DNA from 3 places in the Kitasatospora sp. NPDC101801 genome. Region 2 is predicted to be linked to each of the others. Evidence: riboswitches for the same ligand, from Rfam matches in the RefSeq annotation. Region 2 holds a riboswitch; each other region holds the start of a gene.
The links. Region 2 has a riboswitch for cyclic di-AMP ahead of ACIRPK_RS03710 (hypothetical protein). Riboswitches for the same ligand answer to the same signal wherever they lie in the genome.
Positions count from the first base shown of each region.

Region 1 (7,257 bases), on a different contig from region 2:
TGCTGGTGCCGACACTGCTGCTGCGCTCGGCGTACGGAAAGGTCTGACTGGTCATCACCGGCTCCTCGGTCTGGTTGCCCTGCTCGCTGCCCACCCCTCAAAGGTGCCCGATCGGAGCCGTCCGCGACATGAGGTCCCCCGGCGGACCGGGGGTGGGGATTACCCCACCCCCGTCCGGGACGGACGGCTCCCGGCCCGGGCAGCGGCTACCGTACGAGGGTGAACGACGACGACCTCCGGCTCAGCCCGCGCACCCGTGCCGACGACCTGCTCGCCTGGGCGGCCGACCAGGGGCTCGAACCCGTCCCGGTGGAGGCGGTCCGGACGGTGCTGGCCCTGCTGGAGCTGGGGGACGGCCGGATGCACGACGGCTACCCCGAGCTGAGCTCGCCGGTGGTCGAGCAGCTGCTGTACGAGCGGATCTACCTGTACGTCCAGCCGGCGGCCGACCCCGGCGCGTACGGGCGGGCGGTGGGGCTGCTGATCGACCGTCAGCGGGCGGCCCGGCGGCTGAACGCCAAGCGGCAGGAGCGGCTGCACGCCGAGGTGGACTGGCAGGGCGAGCTGCTCTGCGGGCTGCTCCGGCAGCCGCACCTGGTCACCTGGCCCCGGCTCTACACGCTGCTGCTCCGGGCGGCCGGGGTGGACACCACCGACGAGGCGGCGGTCCGGGCCTGGCTGGACGGCTTCCGGGACCTGACGCCGGAGCAGCGGGCCGAGGCGTACGGCGCGCTCACCGAGCTGGACGAGATCGACGCCGACGGCGGCTGGGGGCGGACCAGGCTGATCTCGATCGGGATGGCCACCGACGGCGCCCGGCTGCTGCTGGAGAACCGGCTGATGCAGCGCAGCTACCGCAACCTGGCGGGGCTGAACGCGCTCGGTCTGCCGATGCCGGACGAGCTCTCCGGCGACTTCGACGGCTTCGAGGCGGCGGTGGCCGAGGAGGCGCTCCGGCTGATCGGCGAGTGGACCGTCCCCGGACTCCCCGCCCTGCTGGTGCACGAGTACCCGGACCTGGCCCCGGAGCCGGGCACCGAGGAGATCGAGGCGTACCTCGCCGAGCAGGCGGAGCGGACCGCGGCGGAGGAGTGAGGGAGCCGGGCCCGCCGAGACGGCGGGCCCGGCTCCGACGGTGCGTCAGGGGTTGATGCCGCGCTCGCGCAGCCAGTCCAGCGGGTCGATCGGGGCGGCACCGTCCGGCCGGACCTCCAGGTGCAGGTGCGGTCCGGTGACGTTGCCGGTGGCCCCGACCTTGCCGAGCACGGTGCCGGGGGCGACCTCGCCGGAGGCGGTGACGATCGAGGAGAGGTGGCAGTACCAGATCTCGGTGCCGTCGCCCAGGGTCTCGATCACCCGGTAGCCGTACGCGCCCGACCAGCCGGCCGAGGTGACGGTGCCCGCGCCGACCGCGGTGACCGGGGTGCCGGTGGGCGCCGCGAAGTCCAGGCCGGTGTGCAGGTGCGACCAGTACGAGCCGGACTGGCCGTAGTGCGCGGTCAGCTCGTAGTTGGTGGTCGGCGCCGCGAACCCGCCGTGCTGCTCGGCGCGCTTCGCCTCGGCCGCCTGGGCGGCCCGCTTGGCCTCCGCCTCCTGGGCCGCGGCCAGCCGGGCGGACTCGTCGGCGGCGGTGCGCTGCCCGTCCGCCTGGAGCTGGATCCGGGCGGCGAGGGCCAGCCCGGGGTCGGCCGAGAGCAGCGGCTGCGGCCCGTCCTGGTCGGCGGAGTCGGCGGCCGCGACGGCGGGCGGCTGCGGGGCCGCACCGGCCGGGGCGGCGGCGGCGAAGGCCGTCGCGCCGAGGGCTGCGGTCATCGCGGTGACGCCGATCAGCGGACCGCCGGAGCGGGGCTGACGGGGCATCCGGTGCCTGGCTGCGTCCGGGTGGTCCAGCAGCAGCTGGTTGCCGGAGTCGGTGCGGGGGTGTGCCGGGGAGTGCGTCGACGCCACGGAGGCGCGCTCCTTTCCTTCCTTCGCGCCTACCGGGTTAGCTGACGGGTTCGGAGCAGGAAGGTCTCCTACGACCGGGTGCGGGACTCGGTCGATTCACCCCAAGGAACGGTGGTTCCCCGGCTCCCGGACCCACCGGCGAGGCGGGTCCTGAGGATTAGGCGACGGCGCACGGTGCCGTTCTGGGTACGGCGTTGCCGACCGCGCTGCGTTATCAAACGTTAATCCTAGGAGCCCATGATTCCAAGCGGCTAGCGAGGTGCAGTCCATCTCTTCTGACGACCCGTGACCGGAATGCGGCTTTTGCTCGACTACTCGGTGACGGTGCGCGACGGCCGGTTGAGTATCCGTACTCAGGCGCCCGGCAAGGGAGTTGGAGACCCTCGGGACATGAGCACTCCGATGCAGCCCCGGACCACCAACGCCTACTACCTGCAGGCTGTCCTGTCCTTCGCCCTGGCCTCCGCCGCCCTGGTGATCGGGATCGCCTACCTGCCGGTCGACCCCTGGATGCGCGGCTTCCTGGCGGTCGGCCTGCTCTACGAGATCACCGCGGCGTTCACCCTCGCCAAGGTGATCCGCGACCGCCAGGACGCCGGCCAGATCTCCTCCCGGGTCGACCAGGCCCGGCTCGACAAGCTGCTCGCCGAGCACGACCCGTTCCGGGTCGAGGGGATCTGAGCGGCGGTCAGCCCGCGGCCCGCTTGGCGGCGTAGGTCTCCCCGCCCGCCGCCCAGTTCTCCAGCGGGATCTCCTCGATCACCACGGTCACCGCCTCCGGGCTCACCCCGGTGATCCGGACGTAGGTCTCGGTGAGCTCGCGGGCGATCTCGGCCCGCTGCTCCACGGTCCGACCGGCCAGCTGCTTGACGTTGATGAACGGCATGACGACCCCTCAGGTTCGGTGCGGTGCGATCGCCCCGCACGCTATCCCACCGGCTTCCCGCCCCGGCGGGCGCTTGACGACTAAGGCTATTAGCCTTAGCTTCATGGCTATGACGCAGACCTTCACCACCCAGTACCTGGACGTCCCCGGCGGCCGGCTGGCCTACGACGACACCGCCACCGAGACCGGCCTGCCGGTCGTCCTGCTCCCCGGCATGCTGGACTCCCGCACGGTGTACCGGCACCTGCGCCCGCTGCTCACCGCGGCCGGCCACCGGGTGATCACCCTGGACCTGCGCGGCTTCGGCGAGTCCTCGATCGCCTGGAGCGACTACTCCCCCGCCGCGATCGCCGAGGACACCCTGGCCCTGCTGGACCACCTGGGCATCGGGCGGGCCGCCCTGGTCGGCAACTCCTACACCGGCGCCACCGTGCTGCGGGCGGCCGGCCTGGCCCCCGAGCGGGTGGCCGGCATCGCCCTGGTCGACGCCTTCGTGGAGAACCTGCCGCCGACCGCCGTCCAGCGCGCCCTGCTCAAGGTGCTCGGCCTCGCCCTGGTGCACGTCCCCGCCGTCTGGGGCGGCTACCTCGGCAAGGCGTACCCGACCGCGAAGCCCGCCGACTTCGCCGAGTACCGCAGCGCCGCCGTGGCCGCCCTGCGTACCCCCGGCCGCAAGCAGGCCACCAGGGGATACGTGGCCGGGGACTCGGCGCCGACCGGCTGGGCGGCCGGGCTGCGCTGCCCCGCGCTGGTCCTGATGGGCAGCCAGGACCCGGACTTCCCGGACCCGGCCGCGGTGGCCGAGCGCCAGGCGGTCGCGCTGAAGGCCCGTAAGGTGATGATCGACGGTGCCGGGCACTACCCGATGGCGGAGTTCCCGCAGGCCACCGCCGACGCCCTGCTCCCCTTCCTGGACGAGGTCGCCTGATGCCGAGGGCCGGACTCTCCCCCGCCGCCGTGGTCGACCACGCCCTGGAGCTGATCGACGCCCAGGGCTCCGACGGCCTCACCCTGGCCGCCGTGGCCGCCCGGGCGGGGGTCGCCACCCCCTCGCTCTACAAGCACGTCACCGGCGGTCTGACCGAGCTGCGCCGGCTGATCGCCGTCCGGGTCACCGAGGAGCTGGCCGAGCGGCTGGCCGACGCGGCGGTCGGCCGCAGCCGGGACGAGGCGATGACCGCCCTGCTGAACGCCTACCTGGACTACGCCGAGCAGCACCCCCGCCGGTACGCCGCCCTGCCGCAGGCCCCCGACCCGGACCCGGACCTGACCCGGGCCGCCGCCCGGCTGGTCGGGGTGATCCTCACGGTCCTGGACGGCTACGGCCTGACCGGCGACGAGTCGGTGCACGCCGCCCGGGCGGTCCGTTCGACGGCGCACGGCTTCGCCTCGCTCGCCGCGGGCGGCGCGTTCCGGATGGCGGCGGACCTGACGGTGACTCGGCAGCGGCTGATCCGGGTCGTGGTGGAGGGCTTGCGGGTATGGCCCGCAGCGGGATAAACCTCAGTTCGGCGGAACGGTATCCGTTCGGGTGGTTTTCGAGACCGTTCCGTCGCCAAGACCAGCCGACACTGGCAGGGTTCAGGCATCCCCGCCTGTCACCAGCACGAAGGATGTGGGCAGATGACGCAGACCGCACGGACGGCCCGTCCCGCCACCACCCGCATCCCCGGCCAGCGCGCGGCCCTGGCCGCCCCGGCCGCCGTCGACGTGCCCGGGCCGAGTGCCGCCCGGCGGTTCCTGGAGGTCCTCCTCGGCGCCCGCTCGCTGCGCCCGGTCACCGCCGGAGCCCGGCAGTCGTACGGCGAGTGCGACGGTCAGTGAGGCCGTCCGGCCGCCGACAGTGGGATGAAACGGACATCTGACGCTAGATTGAGCTGACGGACGGTCAGCCCAGGCGGAGGTCAGGTGCCCGCAGTCACCAGGAGGGCCCGGCAGCTCACCGGGCGGCTGCGGCGTGGCCCGGCGGGCCGCTGGGCCGGTCAGCTGCTGGACGGCGATCCGACCGCCGAGAAGGCCGCGCTCGGGCTGCTCCTGCTCCTGGTCGGACTGCTCTCGCTGCTGGCCATCGCCGCCCCCACCGGCTGTCCACCCTCCGCGCTGGCGCTGCCGCTGATCCTCGGCGGCTTCCTGCTGCACACCCGCCGGCAGTGCGGCCTGCTGCTCGGGGTCGCGGTCGGCCTGGCCGCCTGCTGGTGGCTGCGCGAACCGCTCGGCGTGACCCCCGGCTCGGCCTGGGTGGTCGGCGCGGCGGCCCTGGTGGTGCTGCTGACCTCCCGCCACCGCAGCCGGCTCGGCCTGCGCGGCACCCGGGGCGACGCGATGCTGCTGGAACTCTCCGAACGCACCACCGCACTCGGCCGGCTGCCCGACCACCTGCTGGACTGGCGGTTCCACCAGGCGCTCGCCCCGGTCAGCGGCACCTTCTTCTCCGGCGACTTCGTGCTCTCCGCGCACCGCCCCGACCGGGACCTGCTCGAGGTCCTGCTGGTGGACGTCTCCGGCAAGGGCAGCCGGGCGGCGGCCCGGTCGATGCACCTGTCCGGCGCCTTCGCCATGCTGCTCGGCTCGGTACCGCCCGAGTCCTGCCTGCCCACGGCCAACGACTTCCTGGCCCGGCTCGGCTGGGACGAGGGGTTCGCCACCGCCGTCCACCTCGCCCTGCACCCCTCGCACGGCGGCTACCGGATCTTCACGGCGGGCCACCCACCGGCCGCCCAGTACCGCCGGGAGTCGGGCGGCAGCTGGCTGCTGCTCGACGGTGGCGGCGGCCCGGCGCTCGGCATCCTGCCCGGCGCCCGCTACCCGCCCACCGAGGGACGGCTCGACCCGGGCGACTCGCTGCTGCTCTACAGCGACGGCCTGGTCGAGGTCCCCGGCGAGGACATCGACGACGGGATCGCCCGGCTGCTGCGGGCCGCGACGCCGCTGCTCCGCTACGGCGGCGGCGACCCGGCGGCGGAACTGATCGGCACGGTGGCCCGCAACGTCGCCGACGACCGCACCCTCGTCGTGCTCCGCCGCCTCGGCGCAGGCGGGTGACCCTCCGCAGCAACACCGAGGTCTCCCGATCCACAGGCCCGGGGCCACACTCTGGGCAGGCGTTCAGCCGTCGACTACCCAGGGGCTCGGGGAACTGCGAGGAGATCTGGCGCTCGGGTCACTGCGAAAGTGCCTGACCACCTACGCAGCGATCACCTTGCAAGGGCCGGCGTCGCAGTTCCCCGAGCCCCTGACTCTTCCGAGCCACCTGCCGAACAACAACAGCGGCCCGAGCAGCTCGTTGTGGCTAAACCGCCAAATAGGGGGTGAGCAAATAGGATGTTCAGCATTACTTTGGGCAGATGAGCGAGCGGAAGGGCGGGGCTTCCGATGGACCTGACCTCGCCATGGCTGCCGCCGGAGGACGAGACCCGGGTGCAGGGGCCGCGGACGTCGATGCGGTGCGTCCGGCTGCTGCTGCGCAGCGGGAGTGCCACCGAGCTGCTCGGCACGATCCTGGCGGAGGGCCCGGCCTGGATCACCGGTGAGGGTTCGGCGCTGTACCTGACCGATCCCGAGGGGATGCTCCGGCTCGCGGCCTCGCACGGCCTGCCGGAGTGGGCGCACGAGCACTACAGCACCGTCGACCCCACGTCCGACCTCCCCGCCGCGCTCGCGTTGCGGCGTCGCGAGACGGTGCTGCTCAGCCCGGAGCAGACCAGTGCCGACTACCCGAAGACGCTGGCCGGCCGGGGCACCGGGCTGGTCGCGCTGGCCGTCATGCCGCTGGTGGTGGACGGGGTGGCGATCGGGGCGCTGGCGCTCGCGCTGGCCCACCGGGGCACCGTGCCGCGCCGGGACATCGACGTGCTGGAGACCCTGGCGGAGGCCGTCGCGCACCGGATCTCGCACCTGATCGACCACGTCCAGGCGGTCGACCCGCACCTGCCGCCCGGGGTCCGGGCCGGCGGGGCGCCGTCCGGGCAGCCGGTGCTGGCGCTGGCGGCGCTGGCCGCCGGGGCGGGGGCGTTCGACCGGGACCTGGTCACCGGGGAGACCGCCTGGGACGCCCGGGCGTACCGGCTGTTCGGGCTGCCCGCCCCGCCGGCCGCGGAGACCGCACCGGCCCCGGACCTGGCCAAGCTGGTGCACCCCGAGGACCTGCCGGACCTCCAGGCGGGCATGGCCGAGGCGCTCGCCTCCGGCGGTCCGTACCGGCTGCGCTACCGGGTCCGGCGGGACGACGGGAGCTCGGTGCTGGTGCAGGAGGACGGCGAGGTGATGCTCGACACCCACGGCCGCCCGGTCCGGGTGGCCGGCCTGCTGACCGACCGTCAGCGCACCGGCGAGGCGGCCGACCCCGGCACCCGGCCGCTCGACGGGCCGGTCGCGGGCGCCAGGTCGGCGCTGCTGCTGGCGCTGACCAGGACGCTGTCCCGGGC
Region 1 is NZ_JBIWML010000046.1:31,272-38,528, reverse strand. Features, by position in the region: gene ACIRPK_RS32410 (sensor domain-containing protein) at 1-94, opposite strand, end outside; gene ACIRPK_RS32405 (hypothetical protein) at 220-1,095, shown strand; gene ACIRPK_RS32400 (M23 family metallopeptidase) at 1,141-1,947, opposite strand; cyclic di-AMP (ydaO/yuaA leader) riboswitch at 1,960-2,121, opposite strand; gene ACIRPK_RS32395 (YiaA/YiaB family inner membrane protein) at 2,338-2,628, shown strand; gene ACIRPK_RS32390 (4-oxalocrotonate tautomerase family protein) at 2,636-2,833, opposite strand; gene ACIRPK_RS32385 (alpha/beta fold hydrolase) at 2,937-3,761, shown strand; gene ACIRPK_RS32380 (TetR/AcrR family transcriptional regulator) at 3,761-4,333, shown strand; gene ACIRPK_RS32375 (hypothetical protein) at 4,457-4,657, shown strand; gene ACIRPK_RS32370 (PP2C family protein-serine/threonine phosphatase) at 4,742-5,875, shown strand; gene ACIRPK_RS32365 (SpoIIE family protein phosphatase) at 6,206-7,257, shown strand, end outside.
Region 1: another riboswitch for cyclic di-AMP. It lies ahead of ACIRPK_RS32400 (M23 family metallopeptidase); the one in region 2 lies ahead of ACIRPK_RS03710 (hypothetical protein).

Region 2 (7,257 bases):
GGTGCTCGAAGTCGGCCACTTCATGTGCACGTTGGTGATGTGGTCCGGGGGCAAGAGCCGGTGGATCACTCGGTGGGACGACGAGGTCGAGCCGTACGGATACGGCGACCGGGAGCTGTTCGGCCACCCGGCCGAGGATGCTGGGGAGTTGACGTGAGCAAGGCTGTCCTGTCGATCCGGGTGTACAAGGTCTCGCCGGACGGCAGGAAGACCGAGACCAAACCCCGCGAGACGTACAGGACCGGCGTCAGCTGGGGCAGTCTCGCCGACTACGAGCCGTGCCGATGCCCGATCCATCGGGCCGCAGAAGCCTCCTGATGGACAGCTGCGCCAGGTCGGCCTACGGCCTGCGTGGATTCCTCGATGGCGCCCATGCCGCCCGCAGCAGTCCGTCTCATGTCCCCACTGGGTTCCGCCGGTGACGCCGCCGGAGCAACCCCCACAGTCTCCGTCCTCCGCCGGCAGGGACGCCAAGTCCGGTCGGCCGAGTGCGGGTTCCACTCCTTCAGGTAGACGCCTGTAGGCCCGAGCCGCATGGAGAGGATTCCCCATGATCTTGGAGAACGACGGAGGACACGGGGGCAACCCCGCGCCGATCCAGCCGCCTGCCCCGCCGCCGCCCCCGTCCCCCGACAGCGGGCCCCCGCCCGGTGATGGAGGTCACCGCAAGTGAAAGTGACAGCGCCCCGCGCTGAGGGAACGGACTGCCCCGGCTTCGAGCTGGGGCGGTTCCTCCTCGACAACGGCTCCATGTCTCCCGATTGGGAGACGTCGTTCGACTCGGTGCCTCGCTCCCTGTTCATCCCCGATCTGATGTGGGCCTGGACCGAGGCTTCCCGGTCCACCGTGGCCATCGACCGGCGCACCGACCCGGACGCCTGGCACCGCGCCGTGGGCTCCAACATCCCGATCGTCACGCAATGGGATGACGGAGCGCACGAAGGCACCGCCGCCGGGCAGCTCTCCACCAGCAGCAACAGCCAGCCCAACGTGGTCATGTCGATGCTGCGGGACCTGGACGTAGCGCCTGGGATGAAGGTGCTGGAGGCGGGTACCGGAACGGGCTGGACCTCCGGTCTGCTCGCTCACCGGCTCGGCTCCGGACAGGTCGTCAGTGTCGAGATTGACGCTGCCGTCGCGGAGAGTGCCCGTACCGCGCATCGGCGTGCCGGACTCACTCCCGAGGTGGTCACCGGGGACGGGCAGCTCGGCTGGCCGGCGGGCGCCCCCTACGACCGGCTCATTGCCACGTACGGCGTGCAGGAGATCCCTCCCGCGTGGCTCCGGCAGGTGAAGCCCGGGGGCCTGATCCTGGCTCCGTGGGGCACGCGGTACTCCTTCCGCGATGCTGTGGTGAAGCTGTCCGTCGGAGACGACCTGACCGCTTCGGGCCACTTCACCGAGCAGGTCGGCTTCATGAAGGACCGGGGTTCGCGCGCGGAGTTCCCGTCCCACTCGGAATACGTCCCGGACTTCCCCGGAGACGCGGACACCGGGTACCGGACGACACTCACGGCGGATGATCTCGGCGGAGTGTGGGGCGTGCAGACGTTCGTCATCGGCCTGGTGGTGCCGGACGTGACACACGTGATCCACGAACAGGACGACGCCACGACAACCGCCTGGTTCTACGGGCTTGGTGACGACAGGTCGTGGGCAGCGGTTGTCCGGCGTAAGGACCAGCCGGAGACCACCGTGTACCAGGCGGGCCCCCGTCGGTTGTGGCAGGCCTTCGAACGTGCCGTTCGGTGGTGGCAGGCCGAAGGCCGGCCGGGAGTCGAACGCTTCGGCCTGACCGTGGCGGCCGGCCACCAGGTCCCCTGGCTCGACCAGCCGGACAACCAGGTCCCGCAGCACAGGTGAGGCAGACTCCCGGTTCCCGTTCGCCTCAACGTGAGGGTGCAGGGTTCAACAACCAGTGGCGGGCCCCGCGCTCCGGCCGTACGTCGCGCGGAAGGACCTGACGTCAGGTCAGCGGAACGACGAGGCCGCCGCCCCCGGGGAGTGGGGGCGGGCGGCCGTGGGGGAGTGGTCAGCAGCCGAAGTTGACCTTGTAGAAGGTCGCGTAGTGGTCGGAGGTGTAGTAGTCCTCTTGGAAGACCTTGCCGGTGACGATCCGTCGGGCGCCCCGGGTCGACGACCCCGGCGTCTTGACGGTGTACTCGTGGTAGTAACCGGTGGACTGGCTCGGCAGCACGCCCTCCCGGTTCTGGAAGACGATGCCGTCCTGGCTGTACGGGAACGGGCCGCCCGCGTCGATCAGCCGGATGGTGTCCCGGCCCTGGCTCGGCAGCGCCGTCAGGCAGATGCTCCCGCTGACCGTGGCGGAGGCGTCGGTGGCGAACACGGCGGTGGGGGCCAGGGCGACCAGGCCGACCATCGCGACGGAAGCGGCACGGGTCTGCAACGCGCGTAGAGTGATTCGCATGGCTGTCATTGTGAGGGCATGTCAGAACGCTGCGGAAGGGCTGCGGAAACACTTCATCCGCGCGTAACTACCGTGGAACTCATACGACTTGTCGTGTACCGCGAGCGGTCGAAGTGTCGAACAGGGGCGCCGGGGTGAGAGCGGGGCCGAGCCGGGGCCCGGCGGTCGCGGTCGGGCGGGTGCGTCGGTCCGCACCGGCCGGGGGCTCGCCAAACCTGGTGTGAGGCAGCTCTCGTTGTCGATGGACAGGCGATCTGCCTAGCCTGCATGGAGTCGTCCGCACCTACGCGGACCTCGTCGCCGGGACGCCGAGTCCTGTCCACCCGGTGCCGGGTACCCGATCACCGAAACATGGGCAGGAGCGGGGGAACCAGGTCAGTCTGCGCTCTCCCCTGCTCCGGTACGGGGGTCGCTCGGGGTGAAGCCGCACCCACTGCGGCCGGGCGATTCCTCTCGCCCGAACCCGACAGCTCACCTCGCAGGCGTCGCAGAGGACCTGCCCATGCGCATCGCCCTTACCCCCGCACGCCTCGGTGCGGCCGCCCTGGTGGCGGTACCCCTGGTCGCCACCGGCCTGGCCGGTCAGGCACAGGCGGCCACCACCGTCACGCAGGACCGGCTCACCCTCAGCTCGACGGCCGCGAACACCGCGACCAAGGCGGGTCTGACCGTGCACTCCAGCGCCTGCTTCACCGCGAAGACGCTCGGCGTCGGCGTCCGGGACGCGGCCGGCCGGAACCTCGACTTCCCCGGCAACGCGAGCAACGTGCAGATCTGCCCGGGCGGCGTGAACTTCACCAGCGCGGCCCGGACGCTGCCCGCCGGGACGTACACCCAGTTCGGCTTCTGGCAGGACCAGGGCGGGAGTTGGCACAACCTGCCGTCGCAGAAGCTGACCGTCGGCGGCACGGTCGCCCCCACGCCCACGCCGACGCCGATCCCCACGCCCACCCCGACGCCGACCCCCACCCCGACGCCCACCCCGCCGGTGGGCGGCTCGCCGATCCCCGGCAAGGCGCTGACCTGGTCGGAGGAGTTCGACAGCTCGATCGCCTGGGGCTCCAAGTGGGTCGGCGACCGCAGCAGCGCGTACCGCTACGGCAACCACAACCCGGACGACAACAAGCTCGACTGGTTGAACCCCGGCGGCGTCTCGGTCTCCGGCGGTGTGGCCACCTTCACCGCGAAGCCGTCCGCGCACACCCTGGAGAGCGGCAAGCAGGCCTGGGACACCGGGCTGCTCACCACCGAGTACTCCGCACAGGGCTTCCAGGTGAAGACCGGCGACTACGCCGAGGCCCGGGTCGAGCTGCCGGCCGGCTCCGGGGCCTGGCCCGCGCTGTGGACCTGGAAGGACGGCAACGGCGAGATCGACAGCTTCGAGTACCACCCCGACAACGCGGCGCTGCTGGAGCTGACCAACCACGTCAAGTCCGGCCTGAAGTACCACACCGACGCGAACGCGGTCGGCCCCGACAAGTGGGTCACCATCGGGACCTACTACGGCGCCAACTCCGTCGACTGGTACGTGAACGGGGCCAAGGTCTTCTCCGACGGCACCGGTGTCGGGGCGAACTGGTCGGCCTACCTGATCCTCAACCTCTCGGTGGGTGCCGGGCAGTACCACCCGGGGCCCAGCGGCTCCGCACCGATCAGCTTCGCCTCGGACTACGTCCGGGTCTACCGCTGACCGTGAGCTGAGCTCGGGTCAGCCGACGGTCAGCGTGAACGGCGTGCTGTTGTTCGCGGGGTTGTGATCGTCCATGCTGACCACCCTGACGTGCCCCTCGGCCACCGTGCCGGGGGGCACGTCGGCGTCCGCCCGGACCGGCACCAGCGCGGTCGCGGTCTCCAGCGGGGGCAGCCCGGCGCCGAACGTGCACTGCACGACCTGGTCGGACAGGGCCCGGCAGCCGGCCGGGAAGTACGGCCCCTCGGCGGTGAACCCGGCCGGCAGGTCGACCAGCACGGTGAACGGCGAGGCCGTCCGCTGCGGGCCGAGGTTGGCGACGAAGCCGTGCACGGTGGTGGTCCCGCCCGGCGCGACCGGGTCAGGGTCCAGCCGGACCACCATGAGGTCGGAGCTCGAGGGCGCCGCCCCCGCCGTCGTGGCGCCGATCATCAGCGCAGCCGAGGCGGCCAGGCCCGCCATCACCCATCTGGTCACTGTCATCACCTGTCTGCCGAACGCGGTCGTCCCGCTACGCACTGTAGCCGCGCGACGCGGATTCGCCCGGAGGCGGGGACAGTGCGCCGGGCGGGTGTCGGGCGACCGCCCCGGCGTCCTAGGGCCACCGCCCCGGTGTCAGGGGGCCAGTACCTGGCCGAGCCGGCCGGCGATCTGCCGCATCACCGGGACCAGTGAGGTGTTGCCCGCCTGGGCCTCCAGTGCCCGGATCCGGGCCTCGGGGCCGGAGACCGAGAGGGCGGTGGGGGTCGGCGCGCCGGGGACGGCGACCGCGATGCAGCGGACCCCGATCTCCTGCTCCTGGTCGTCCACCACGTAGCCGCGCTCCCGGGCCTGGGCCAGCTGGGCGAACAGCTCGGCCGGATCGGTGACGGTGTACGGGGTGTGCGACTGGAGCGGCTGGGTGCCGAGTACGCCGCGCGCTTCGGCCTCCTCCAGCTGGGCCAGCAGGGCCTTGCCGACGCCGGTGCAGTGCGGCTGCACCCGGCGGCCCACCTCGGTGAACATCCGCATCGAGCGGCGCGACTGGACCTGGCCGACGTAGACCACCTCGCCGCCCTCCAGGACGGCCAGGTTGGCGGTCTCGCCGGTGGCCTCCATCAGCTCGGCCAGGTACGGGCGGGCCCAGCTGCCGAGCAGCCGACCCGCGGTCTCGCCGAGCCGGATCAGCCGGGGGCCCAGGGTGTAGCGACGGGCGGTGTCCTGGCGGACATAGCCCTGCTGCACGAGGGTACGAACCAGGCGGTGGATGGTCGGCATCGGCAGGCCCGAAGTGGCGGAGAGCTCGCTCAGGGTGGCCACCCCGCCGGAGTCGGCCAGGGCTTCGAGGAGTTGGAAGGCGCGCTCGACGGACTGCACGCCGCCGGTGGCACGGTCGGCCCCTGTGGGTGCTGCGGCGGAGGTGCTGGCCACCGGCGTTCCCTTCACTGTCGGAGGAGGAGTAGAGTCCCAGCGATCTATCTCAACAAAGCGTTGAAATTCTGTATCGCGGAAACTAGTCTCCACCTTACAGAACCGAACCCGCCAGTAGACGGGTCGGTATCGAGGAAGTTCCCACCGGAATTTCCCTGTTGGCTCAACTGTCCAAGGAGTGTTCTGCCATGGCTGCAGATCAGGGACCCGTCGGCGCTTCCCCCGCCGCTCCGGTCGTCACTGTCGCCGGACCGCGCGTCCCCCGCAGCGAGGAGGTGCTCACTCCCGAGGCGGTCGCCTTCGTGGTCGGTCTGCACCGTGCGTTCGAAGGCCGCCGGCAGGAGCTCCTGGCCCGACGGAAAACCCGCCGGGACGAGATCGCGGCGGCCGGCACCCTCGACTTCCTCCCCGAGACCGCCGCGATCCGCGCCGGGGACTGGAAGGTCGCCCCGGCGCCGCGTGCACTGCAGGACCGCCGGGTGGAGATCACCGGCCCGACCGACCGCAAGATGGTGATCAACGCCCTCAACTCCGGCGCGAAGGTCTGGCTCGCGGACTTCGAGGACGCCACCGCCCCCACCTGGGAGAACGTGGTCAGCGGCCAGGTCAACCTGATCGACGCCTTCGAGGGCCGGATCGACTTCGCCACCGACGCGGGCAAGTCCTACACCCTCAAGCCCGCCGCCGAGCTGGCCACCGTGGTGGTCCGCCCCCGGGGCTGGCACCTGGACGAGAGCCACCTGATGGTCGACGGCACCCCGGTCTCCGGCGGGCTGTTCGACTTCGGCCTCTACTTCTTCCACAACGCCGCCCGGCTGCTCGCGCGCGGCGCCGAGGACCCGAACTCCGGCCCGTACTTCTACCTCCCGAAGACCGAGAGCCACCTGGAAGCCCGGCTCTGGAACGACGTCTTCACCCACGCGCAGGCCGCGCTCGGCATCGAGCACGGCACGATCCGCGCCACCGTGCTGATCGAGACCATCACCGCCGCGTTCGAGATGGACGAGATCCTCTACGAACTCCGGGACCACGCCGCCGGGTTGAACGCCGGCCGGTGGGACTACCTGTTCTCGATCGTGAAGAACTTCCGGGACGCCGGCGCGCACTACATCCTCCCGGACCGCAACACGGTCGGGATGACCTCGCCGTTCATGGCCGCCTACGCCCGGCTGCTGGTGCAGACCTGCCACCGGCGCGGCGCCCACGCGATCGGCGGGATGGCCGCCTTCATCCCGTCCCGCCGCGACCCCGCGGTCAACGCCGCCGCGCTGGAGAAGGTCAAGGCCGACAAGGAGCGCGAGGCCGGCAACGGCTTCGACGGCTCCTGGGTCGCCCACCCCGACCTCGTTCCGGTCGCCCGCGCCTGCTTCGACGCGGTGCTCGGCGACCGGCCGAACCAGAAGGACAACCCCGGCTCCGCCGAGCCGGTGACGCCCGCTCAGCTGCTCGACATCGCGGGCGCGGGCGGCACCTGCACCGAGGCCGGTCTGCACAACGCCGTCCAGGTCGGCGTCCGCTACATCGAGGCGTGGCTGCGCGGTCTGGGTGCCGTCGGCATCTTCAACATGATGGAGGACGCGGCCACCGCCGAGATCTCCCGCTCGCAGATCTGGCAGTGGATCCACAACGACGTGGTGCTCGCCGACACCGGCGAGAAGGCCACCGCCGAGCTGGTCCGTCGGCTCGTGACCGAGGAACTCGCCTCCCTGCGCACCGAGTTGGGTGACGC
Region 2 is NZ_JBIWML010000001.1:838,750-846,006, reverse strand. Features, by position in the region: gene ACIRPK_RS03730 (hypothetical protein) at 2-157, shown strand; gene ACIRPK_RS03725 (hypothetical protein) at 154-318, shown strand; gene ACIRPK_RS03720 (methyltransferase domain-containing protein) at 670-1,863, shown strand; gene ACIRPK_RS03715 (ribonuclease domain-containing protein) at 2,033-2,380, opposite strand; cyclic di-AMP (ydaO/yuaA leader) riboswitch at 2,761-2,928, shown strand; gene ACIRPK_RS03710 (hypothetical protein) at 2,931-4,118, shown strand; gene ACIRPK_RS03705 (hypothetical protein) at 4,137-4,595, opposite strand; gene ACIRPK_RS03700 (IclR family transcriptional regulator) at 4,734-5,528, opposite strand; gene aceB (malate synthase A) at 5,717-7,257, shown strand, end outside.

Region 3 (7,257 bases), on a different contig from region 2:
GACGCGATGCGTCCGGTGGACGCCCCGGCGACCTGGGTGCTGTCCAACCACGACGTCACCCGGCACGCCACCCGGTTCGCCAACCCGCCCGGCCTGGGCACCCAGATCCGCACCCCCGGCGACCGCGAACTCGGCCTGCGCCGGGCCCGCGCCGCCACCCTGCTGATGTTCGCGCTGCCCGGTTCCGCCTACGTCTACCAGGGCGAGGAGCTCGGGCTGCCGGACGTCACCGACCTCCCGGACGAGGTCCGGCAGGACCCGTCGTTCTTCCGGCAGGCCGGTCAGGACGGCTTCCGGGACGGCTGCCGGGTGCCGATCCCGTGGTCGGGCACCGAGGCGCCGTACGGCTTCGGCCCCACCGTCGGCGGCCCGAGCTGGCTGCCGCAGCCCGCCGACTGGGCCGGGCTGAGCGTGGAGGCGCAGGCCGGGGACCCGACCTCGACCCTGGAGCTCTACCGCAGCGCGCTGACCGTGCGGCGGGAGCACCCGGACCTCGGGGCCGGTGCCTCGGTGGAGTGGCTGGACACCCCGGCCGGGGTGCTGGCCTTCCGTCGTGGCTCCTTCGTCTGCACCGTGAACGTCGGCGCCGAGCCGGTCCGGATCGCGGCGCCCGGCCGTATCCTGCTCTCCTCCACCGAAGCCGTCGCGGTGGACGGTGCCACCCTGCTGCCGGCGGACAGCACCATCTGGTGGGCGGTCTGACGTGGTTGCAATAGGCTCTGGGATCGTGACTACGGCGCGACTTTCGGACATCGCGGCGCAGGCGGGGGTCAGTGAAGCGACCGTCAGCCGCGTCCTCAACGGCAAAGCAGGGGTTTCGGCCACGACCAGGCAGACGGTGCTGGCCGCCCTGGACGTGCTCGGCTACGAGCGCCCGACCCGGCTGCGGCAGCGCAGCGCCGGCCTGATCGGCCTGATCACCCCCGAGCTCAGCAACCCGATCTTCCCGGCGCTGGCCCAGGTGATCGAACAGGTGCTGAGCCGGCACGGGTACACCCCCGTGCTCTGCACCCAGACCCCGGGCGGTTCCACCGAGGACGAACTGGTGGAGATGCTGGTCGAGCGAGGGGTGGCCGGCATCGTCTTCGTCTCCGGTCTGCACGCCGACTCGACCGCCGACCACGACCGGTACGCCAAGCTGACCGGCCGTCAGGTCCCGTTCGTGCTGATCAACGGGTACAGCGAGAAGATCGCCGCCCCGTTCATCTCACCGGACGACCGGGCCGCGATGTGGATGGCGGTCCAGCACCTGGTCGAGCTCGGCCACGAGCGGATCGGCCTCGCGGTCGGCCAGCGCCGGTACGTCCCGGTGCTGCGCAAGATCGAGGGCTTCACGGCGGCCGTGCGCGAGCTGCTCGGCCTGACCGAGGCGGAGGCCGAAGGGCTGGTCCACCACACCCTGTTCAGCGTCGAGGGCGGCCACGCCGCGGCCAACGCGCTGCTCGACAAGGGCTGCACCGCGATCGTCTGCGGCAGCGACATGATGGCGCTCGGCGCGATCCGGGCGGTCCGCCAGCGCGGGCTCGCGGTGCCGCAGGACGTCTCGGTGGTCGGCTTCGACGACTCCCCGCTGATCGCCTTCACCGAGCCGCCGCTCACCACCATCCGTCAGCCGGTCGAGGCGATGGCCACCGCCGCCGTCGACGCCCTGCTGGAGGAGGTCGGCGGGAGCCCGGGGCAGCGCGCCGAGTTCATGTTCCAGCCCGAGCTGGTGATGCGCGGCTCGACGGGCGCCCACGCCAAGGGCTGACCGGAGGTACGACGGCGGGGCACGAGAGATCTCTCGTGCCCCGCCGTCGTACCTCCGGTCAGCCCTCCTGGACGATCGGGGCGGGGCGGGCGCCGAGCCGCGCCTCGTCGGCGGCGTCCGAGGTCCGGGCCTCGGTGCGACGGCCCCGGGCCAGGTAGTCACGGAGGATCAACTCGACCGCGTCCTGCGGGTTCCTGGTACCGGAGAGCAGCATCAGCTCGATCGCGAAGTCGGCGTCGAGCGAGACGGTGACCTTGGCCATGCGGGGCTCCTTGGACGCAGGGGATACCGCCGCAGCATAGGCCGCCGGAGCCGGGCGGACACGGCGAACGGGCCGCCCCGGTCAGTCGGTCGGCGGCTCGTCGGGGGTCGCGCGCAGCTCGGCCAGCTCGGCCTCCAGCTCGGCGACCCGGCTGTTCAGGCGCTGGACGTCCTGGACCGCGTCCAGGTAGTTGGCCTTGTGCCGCTTCGCGACCTCGCTGAGGGTGTCGACCCGGTCGGCGAACGCGTCGCGCTCGACGGCGAGCGGCTGGACGGCGGTGTGGAAGACCGCCTCGGCGATCCAGTCCGCCCAGGCGTTGATGTGCTGGGTGCCGGCGGCGCCGCCGAGGTCGGCGTTCTGCAGACCCTGGAGCATCGCGGGCCGGATGGTCTCGGCGATCCGCTGGGTCGCGGTGGGCGGCACGGTCATGGCTGGTCCTCGCGGTCGAACTGTGGGCTGGCAACTCCGCGACATGACCGACGAAGCGAAGGCGCACATCACCGCCAGGATAATCGCTGCGGGCAGGCCGCTGCCCCGGAGCCGACCAGGGTCTCCGGGGCAGCGGCCTGGGTGCGTCAGACGCGACCGGCGAAGTCCGGCGCCCAGTTGGCGATGGACTCGGTCTTCACGCCCGCCCGCGGGTTGGCGGCCTCGACGTACTTGCCGTCGCCGATGTAGAGGGCGACGTGGTAGACGCCGGAGTTGCTGCCGTTGTTCGACCAGAACAGCAGGTCGCCGGCCTGGAGGTTGTCCAGCGAGACCCGGGTGCTGGCATCCGCCTGGTCGTTGGCGACCCGGGGCAGCGAGATGCCGGCCTGGCGGAAGGCCGCCTGGGTCAGACCCGAGCAGTCCCAGCCGCCGTTGCTGCTGCCGCCGTAGACGTAAGCCTGGCCGAGCTTGGACATCGCGAAGTTGATCGCGGCGGCCTTGCTGCCGGTCGCCGCCACCGCGGTGGTGGCGGTGGAGCCGGACGCGGCCTTGGTGCTCTTGGTGGTCTTGGTGCCGGTACCGGCCGACGACGAACTCGGCGCCGGGGCGGTCGACTTCGGCGCGCTGGTCACCACGGTGGTGGTGCCGCCGAGGGCCAGCTGCTGACCCGGGTAGATCATGTCCGGACCCTCGGACAGGATCGCCTTGTTCAGCTCGTAGAGCTTCTCCCAGCCGCCCTCGACGTTCTGGCTCTGCGCGATGGTGGAGAGCCAGTCACCGGCGACCACGGTGTAGCTCTTGGCCGCGGTGGTCGTGGTGGTGGTGGTCTGCTGCTCGGCCGCCTTCGGCGCCGGGGTGGCCGCCTTGGGGGTGGTGGCCTTCGGCGTGGTGGTCTTGGCGGTGGTGCCGGCCGAGGAGGTGTCGACCTGGGCGGCGCCGCCGCCCTTGGTCAGTCCGGCCTGCACGGAGCAGACCGGCCAGGCGCCGGGGCCCTGGGAGGCGAGCACCTTCTCGGCGATCGCGATCTGCTGGCCCTTGCTGGCCTGGTTGGCCTGGGCGGCGTACTGCGTGCCGCCGAACTCGGCCCAGGTGCTGGAGGTGAACTGGAGGCCGCCGTAGAAGCCGTTGCCGGTGTTGATGCTCCAGTCGCCGGTGGACTCGCACTGGGCGACCTTGTCCCAGGTGGAGACGGTGGCGGCGGAAGCGGAACCGGCAGTGAGGCACGGGACCGAGAGGCCGATGCCGACCACACCGGTCGCGGCGATCAGACGGCGGGTGCGCTTGGACGCGCTGCTGGACAGCATGAAGATGCGTTCCTCTCCCACGCCTGCGAGGTGAGCTGTCGGATTCGGGCTGGAGTTGCCCGGCCGTGCGTGAGCACGGCTTCACCCCGAGCCTGAAATCGGTCAAATCGGACCAATTGCAGGCGACTTACCTGTGGTTCCCCCGCCCCTGCCATGGTGCTTTGCTCTGCTGCCTGTTCATCCGATGGCAGGACTCGGCGTTCCGGATGAACTGGGTCCGTGTGGCCACGAACAGGGGAGCACGTTAGGCAGACTTAAGTTCAAACCGCAAACCTCTGTGATGTGGATCATGCTTTCTTTATGGAACCTTCATGGTGCGGAAGCGTCCGTTCCAGTGGTGTGTTTCGATCGAATCTGATCAAATCCCTTTCCGTTCAAGGGACTTGCCTATGCTTCAGGCGAGGCGGCCGCAGGCGCGGCCCGGGGGAGGGGTGCGCGGCACCATGCGGCACGCGAAGAGGCCCGGAGCGGGGCCGGAAGATAACGACTCGGCAAAGACCGGGCGCAGAAAGCTACTCGGCTGGATCGCGGCCGGCACGGTGGCCGCCGCGATCGGGGTGGAGGAGCTGGTCCGGCACACCGGTGACGCCCCTGACGTCGCCTCGGCTCCGCCGCCGCCCACGCCCGGGGCCTCCCACTCGCACGGCGCCCCGCTGCCGTCCGCCTCCCCGGAGCCCTCGCCTTCGCCCTCCCCGGAGCCGAGCCGGCCGGCCCGTCCGTGGTCGGACCCGGCCGGCTGGGGCGGCAAGCTGCCCGGCCCGGCCGCCGCCGTCCGGATCGCCGACCACGTGGTGCTGGACGGCGATGCGGAGGTGGGCTCGTTGGTGGTCGAAGCATCCGGCTCGCTGACCTTCGCGGCCGACCGCTCGGTGGTGCTCAGCTCGGCGGGCAACGTCGAGGTCAAGGGCAGCCTGACGCTGGCCCCGGCCGACACCGCCCTGCACACCCTGCGGTTCCCCGGCGTGGACGAACGGCGCTTCCAGGGCGGCGGTATGACGCTGATGCCGGACGACACCGGTCTCTGGGTCACCGGGGCCGGCTACCTGCGGCTGGACGGCGCCGCCAGGACGGCCTGGGTGCGCGCCGCCGGCGCGCTGAAGGCCGGCGACACCCGGATCACCCTGGCCGCCGAGCCGACCGGCTGGCGGCCCGGTGACGAGCTGGCCGTCACCCCGACCGGGGCGCCCGACGGCGACGGCTTCTCGGAGCGGTACGACCTGCGGACCATCGCCTCGATCAGCGGGGGCACGGTCACCCTGGACGGCCCGCTGAAGTACCCGCACCCCCGGGTGGCGACCGGAGGGGGCGTCACCGTCGGGGCGGAAGTGCTGAATTTAACCCGTAATGTCCGAATTGAGGGCACCGAGAAGGGCCGCGCCCACGTCCACCTCACCAGCTCCCGGAAGTCCGACGTCCGGCACGCCGCGCTGCGCTGGCTCGGACCGCGCGGCCCCGGCAAGGACCAGTGGAACGGCAAGGCGGTCACCGAGCCGGTCCTCGGCCGGTACGGGCTGCACTTCCACATGCTCGGCGACACCAGCCGGGGCACCGTGGTCGAGGGGGTGGTGGTCCGCGACACCGGCAGCCACGCCTTCGTCCCGCACGCCAGCCACGGCATCACCTTCCGCAGCTGCATCAGCCACCAGACCTGGGAGGACGCCTACTGGTGGGACGGGCCGCTGGACACCCGGACCCCGCAGGGCCCGTCGGACGACATCACCTACGACTCCTGCGTCGCCTCCCGGACCCTCTTCGACCCCAACCCGCGCGGCTACCGGCTGACCGGCTTCAGTCTCGGCGCGGGCACCGGCGGCGTGGCCAGGGACTGCGTGGCGGTCGGCGTCCAGGGCGCGACCGGCGCCTCCGGCTACCACTGGCCGGAGACCAGCGAGGGCGTCTGGACCTTCGAACGCTGCCTGGCCCACAACAACCTCGAGAACGGCATCTTCGTCTGGCTGAACGCCCAACACCACCACCTGGTCGGCCAGTTCGTGGCGTACCACAACGGCGGCTGGGGCATCGAGCACGGCGCCTACCTGAACGACTTCGACTACACCGGCAGCGTCCTGTACGGCAACGCCGCCGGGGGAGTGGCGCTGCACGCGCTCGGCCGGGACAAGGGGACGGTCCTGGACGGCCTGCTGATCGACGCGGCGGGCCAGTCCGACTTCGCGGTCTCCACCATGCACCACCAACTACCGGGGGAGACCGTCCTGGTGACCCGCAGTCGGCTGACGGGCTATCGGAAGGCGGGCGTCGCGTTCCGCGCGGTGGACGGCGGGGCGCCCGAGGACATCGCGGTGCTGGACTGCGAGTTCGGCGGCCCCGAGCTCTGGTTCGACCCCGCCCTGCCGGAGCCCAAACGCATCGTCTTCCGCCCGGCCGGCCAGACCCAGGCCGTCGAGGTCCGCCGCGACAACTCCCGTACCCCCACCACCGCCACCCCGGCCCCCCGCCCGGTGACGACCCCCCAACTCACCCTCCACGACACCGCAGCCCGCACCACCCGCCTCACCTGACCCCCAGCCAGCTACGGTCCAGGGGCTCGGGGCTCTGTTGCTGTGCGGCTCCGCCGCGTGGGCGACGCCGACTTTTGGCAGGTGCTCGGCCCGCTACGGAGTCCGGGGCTCGGGGAACTGAGACGCCGGCCTCGGAACAGGTGATCCGTTCAGGGGTGGTCAGGGACTTTCGTCTGTGACCCGAACGCCAGATCTCCTCGCAGTTCCCCGAGCCCCTGACCGTAGATGCCCGGACGCCTGCCAAAAGTGCAGTCCCCGAGCACCTGCCAACAGTGCAGCCCCGGGCTCGGGAGCTGAGTGCAGCGTTATGCCTGGTCGGCGAGCACGATCTCCAGGGCGGAGAGGTACGCCGAGGCGATCAGCTGACCGAGCGCCGCGTAGGCGCCGAGCGGAGCGGCCCCCGGGCAGCCGGTCTCCTCCGCCGCCGTCGCCAGCAGCTCGGGGTCGGCCTCGGGGCCGATCACCAGCGGGGCGAGGGCCGGCCGGACCGACCCGGTCGCCCGGAGGTGCTCGACGGCGGCCCGTACGGAGCCGGGCACGTCGAGTGCGGCCGGCACCACCGGAACCGCGAGCCGGGCGGCCAGCAGCACCCCGGTGATCCCGGCGGCCGCAGCCGCCTCCTCGCCGCCGGCGGTGGTGAGGACGACGCCGTCCGCCGCCGTGGCGATCGCGAACAGCCGGGCCCGGTCGGCCCGGGCCAGCCCGGCCTCGGAGAGCCGGACGTGGACGGCCTCGGCGAGCAGCGGGTGCGGGCCGAGCACGTCGGTGACCGTGGCGCCGGTCTCGGCGGCCAGTCGGTGCAGGTCCGTCAGGGAGCCGTGCGGGCCGGGCAGCAGGGGTACCAGGACCGGGGCCGGGAGCCCGGCCTCGGCGGCCCGGGCGAGCACCTCGGCGACGGTGGGGTACTCCGGATCGGCGCTCTCCAGGTATGCGGCGGCCGCCTCGATGCCGGGCTGTTCGCCCCGGACGATCGAGAGCAGTTCCTCGACCACG
Region 3 is NZ_JBIWML010000028.1:17,144-24,400, reverse strand. Features, by position in the region: gene ACIRPK_RS25745 (glycoside hydrolase family 13 protein) at 1-702, shown strand, start outside; gene ACIRPK_RS25740 (LacI family DNA-binding transcriptional regulator) at 728-1,750, shown strand; gene ACIRPK_RS25735 (hypothetical protein) at 1,809-2,012, opposite strand; gene ACIRPK_RS25730 (hypothetical protein) at 2,094-2,441, opposite strand; gene ACIRPK_RS25725 (transglycosylase family protein) at 2,588-3,766, opposite strand; cyclic di-AMP (ydaO/yuaA leader) riboswitch at 3,753-3,955, opposite strand; gene ACIRPK_RS25720 (hypothetical protein) at 4,285-6,264, shown strand; gene ACIRPK_RS25715 (sirohydrochlorin chelatase) at 6,570-7,257, opposite strand, start outside.
Region 3: another riboswitch for cyclic di-AMP. It lies ahead of ACIRPK_RS25725 (transglycosylase family protein); the one in region 2 lies ahead of ACIRPK_RS03710 (hypothetical protein).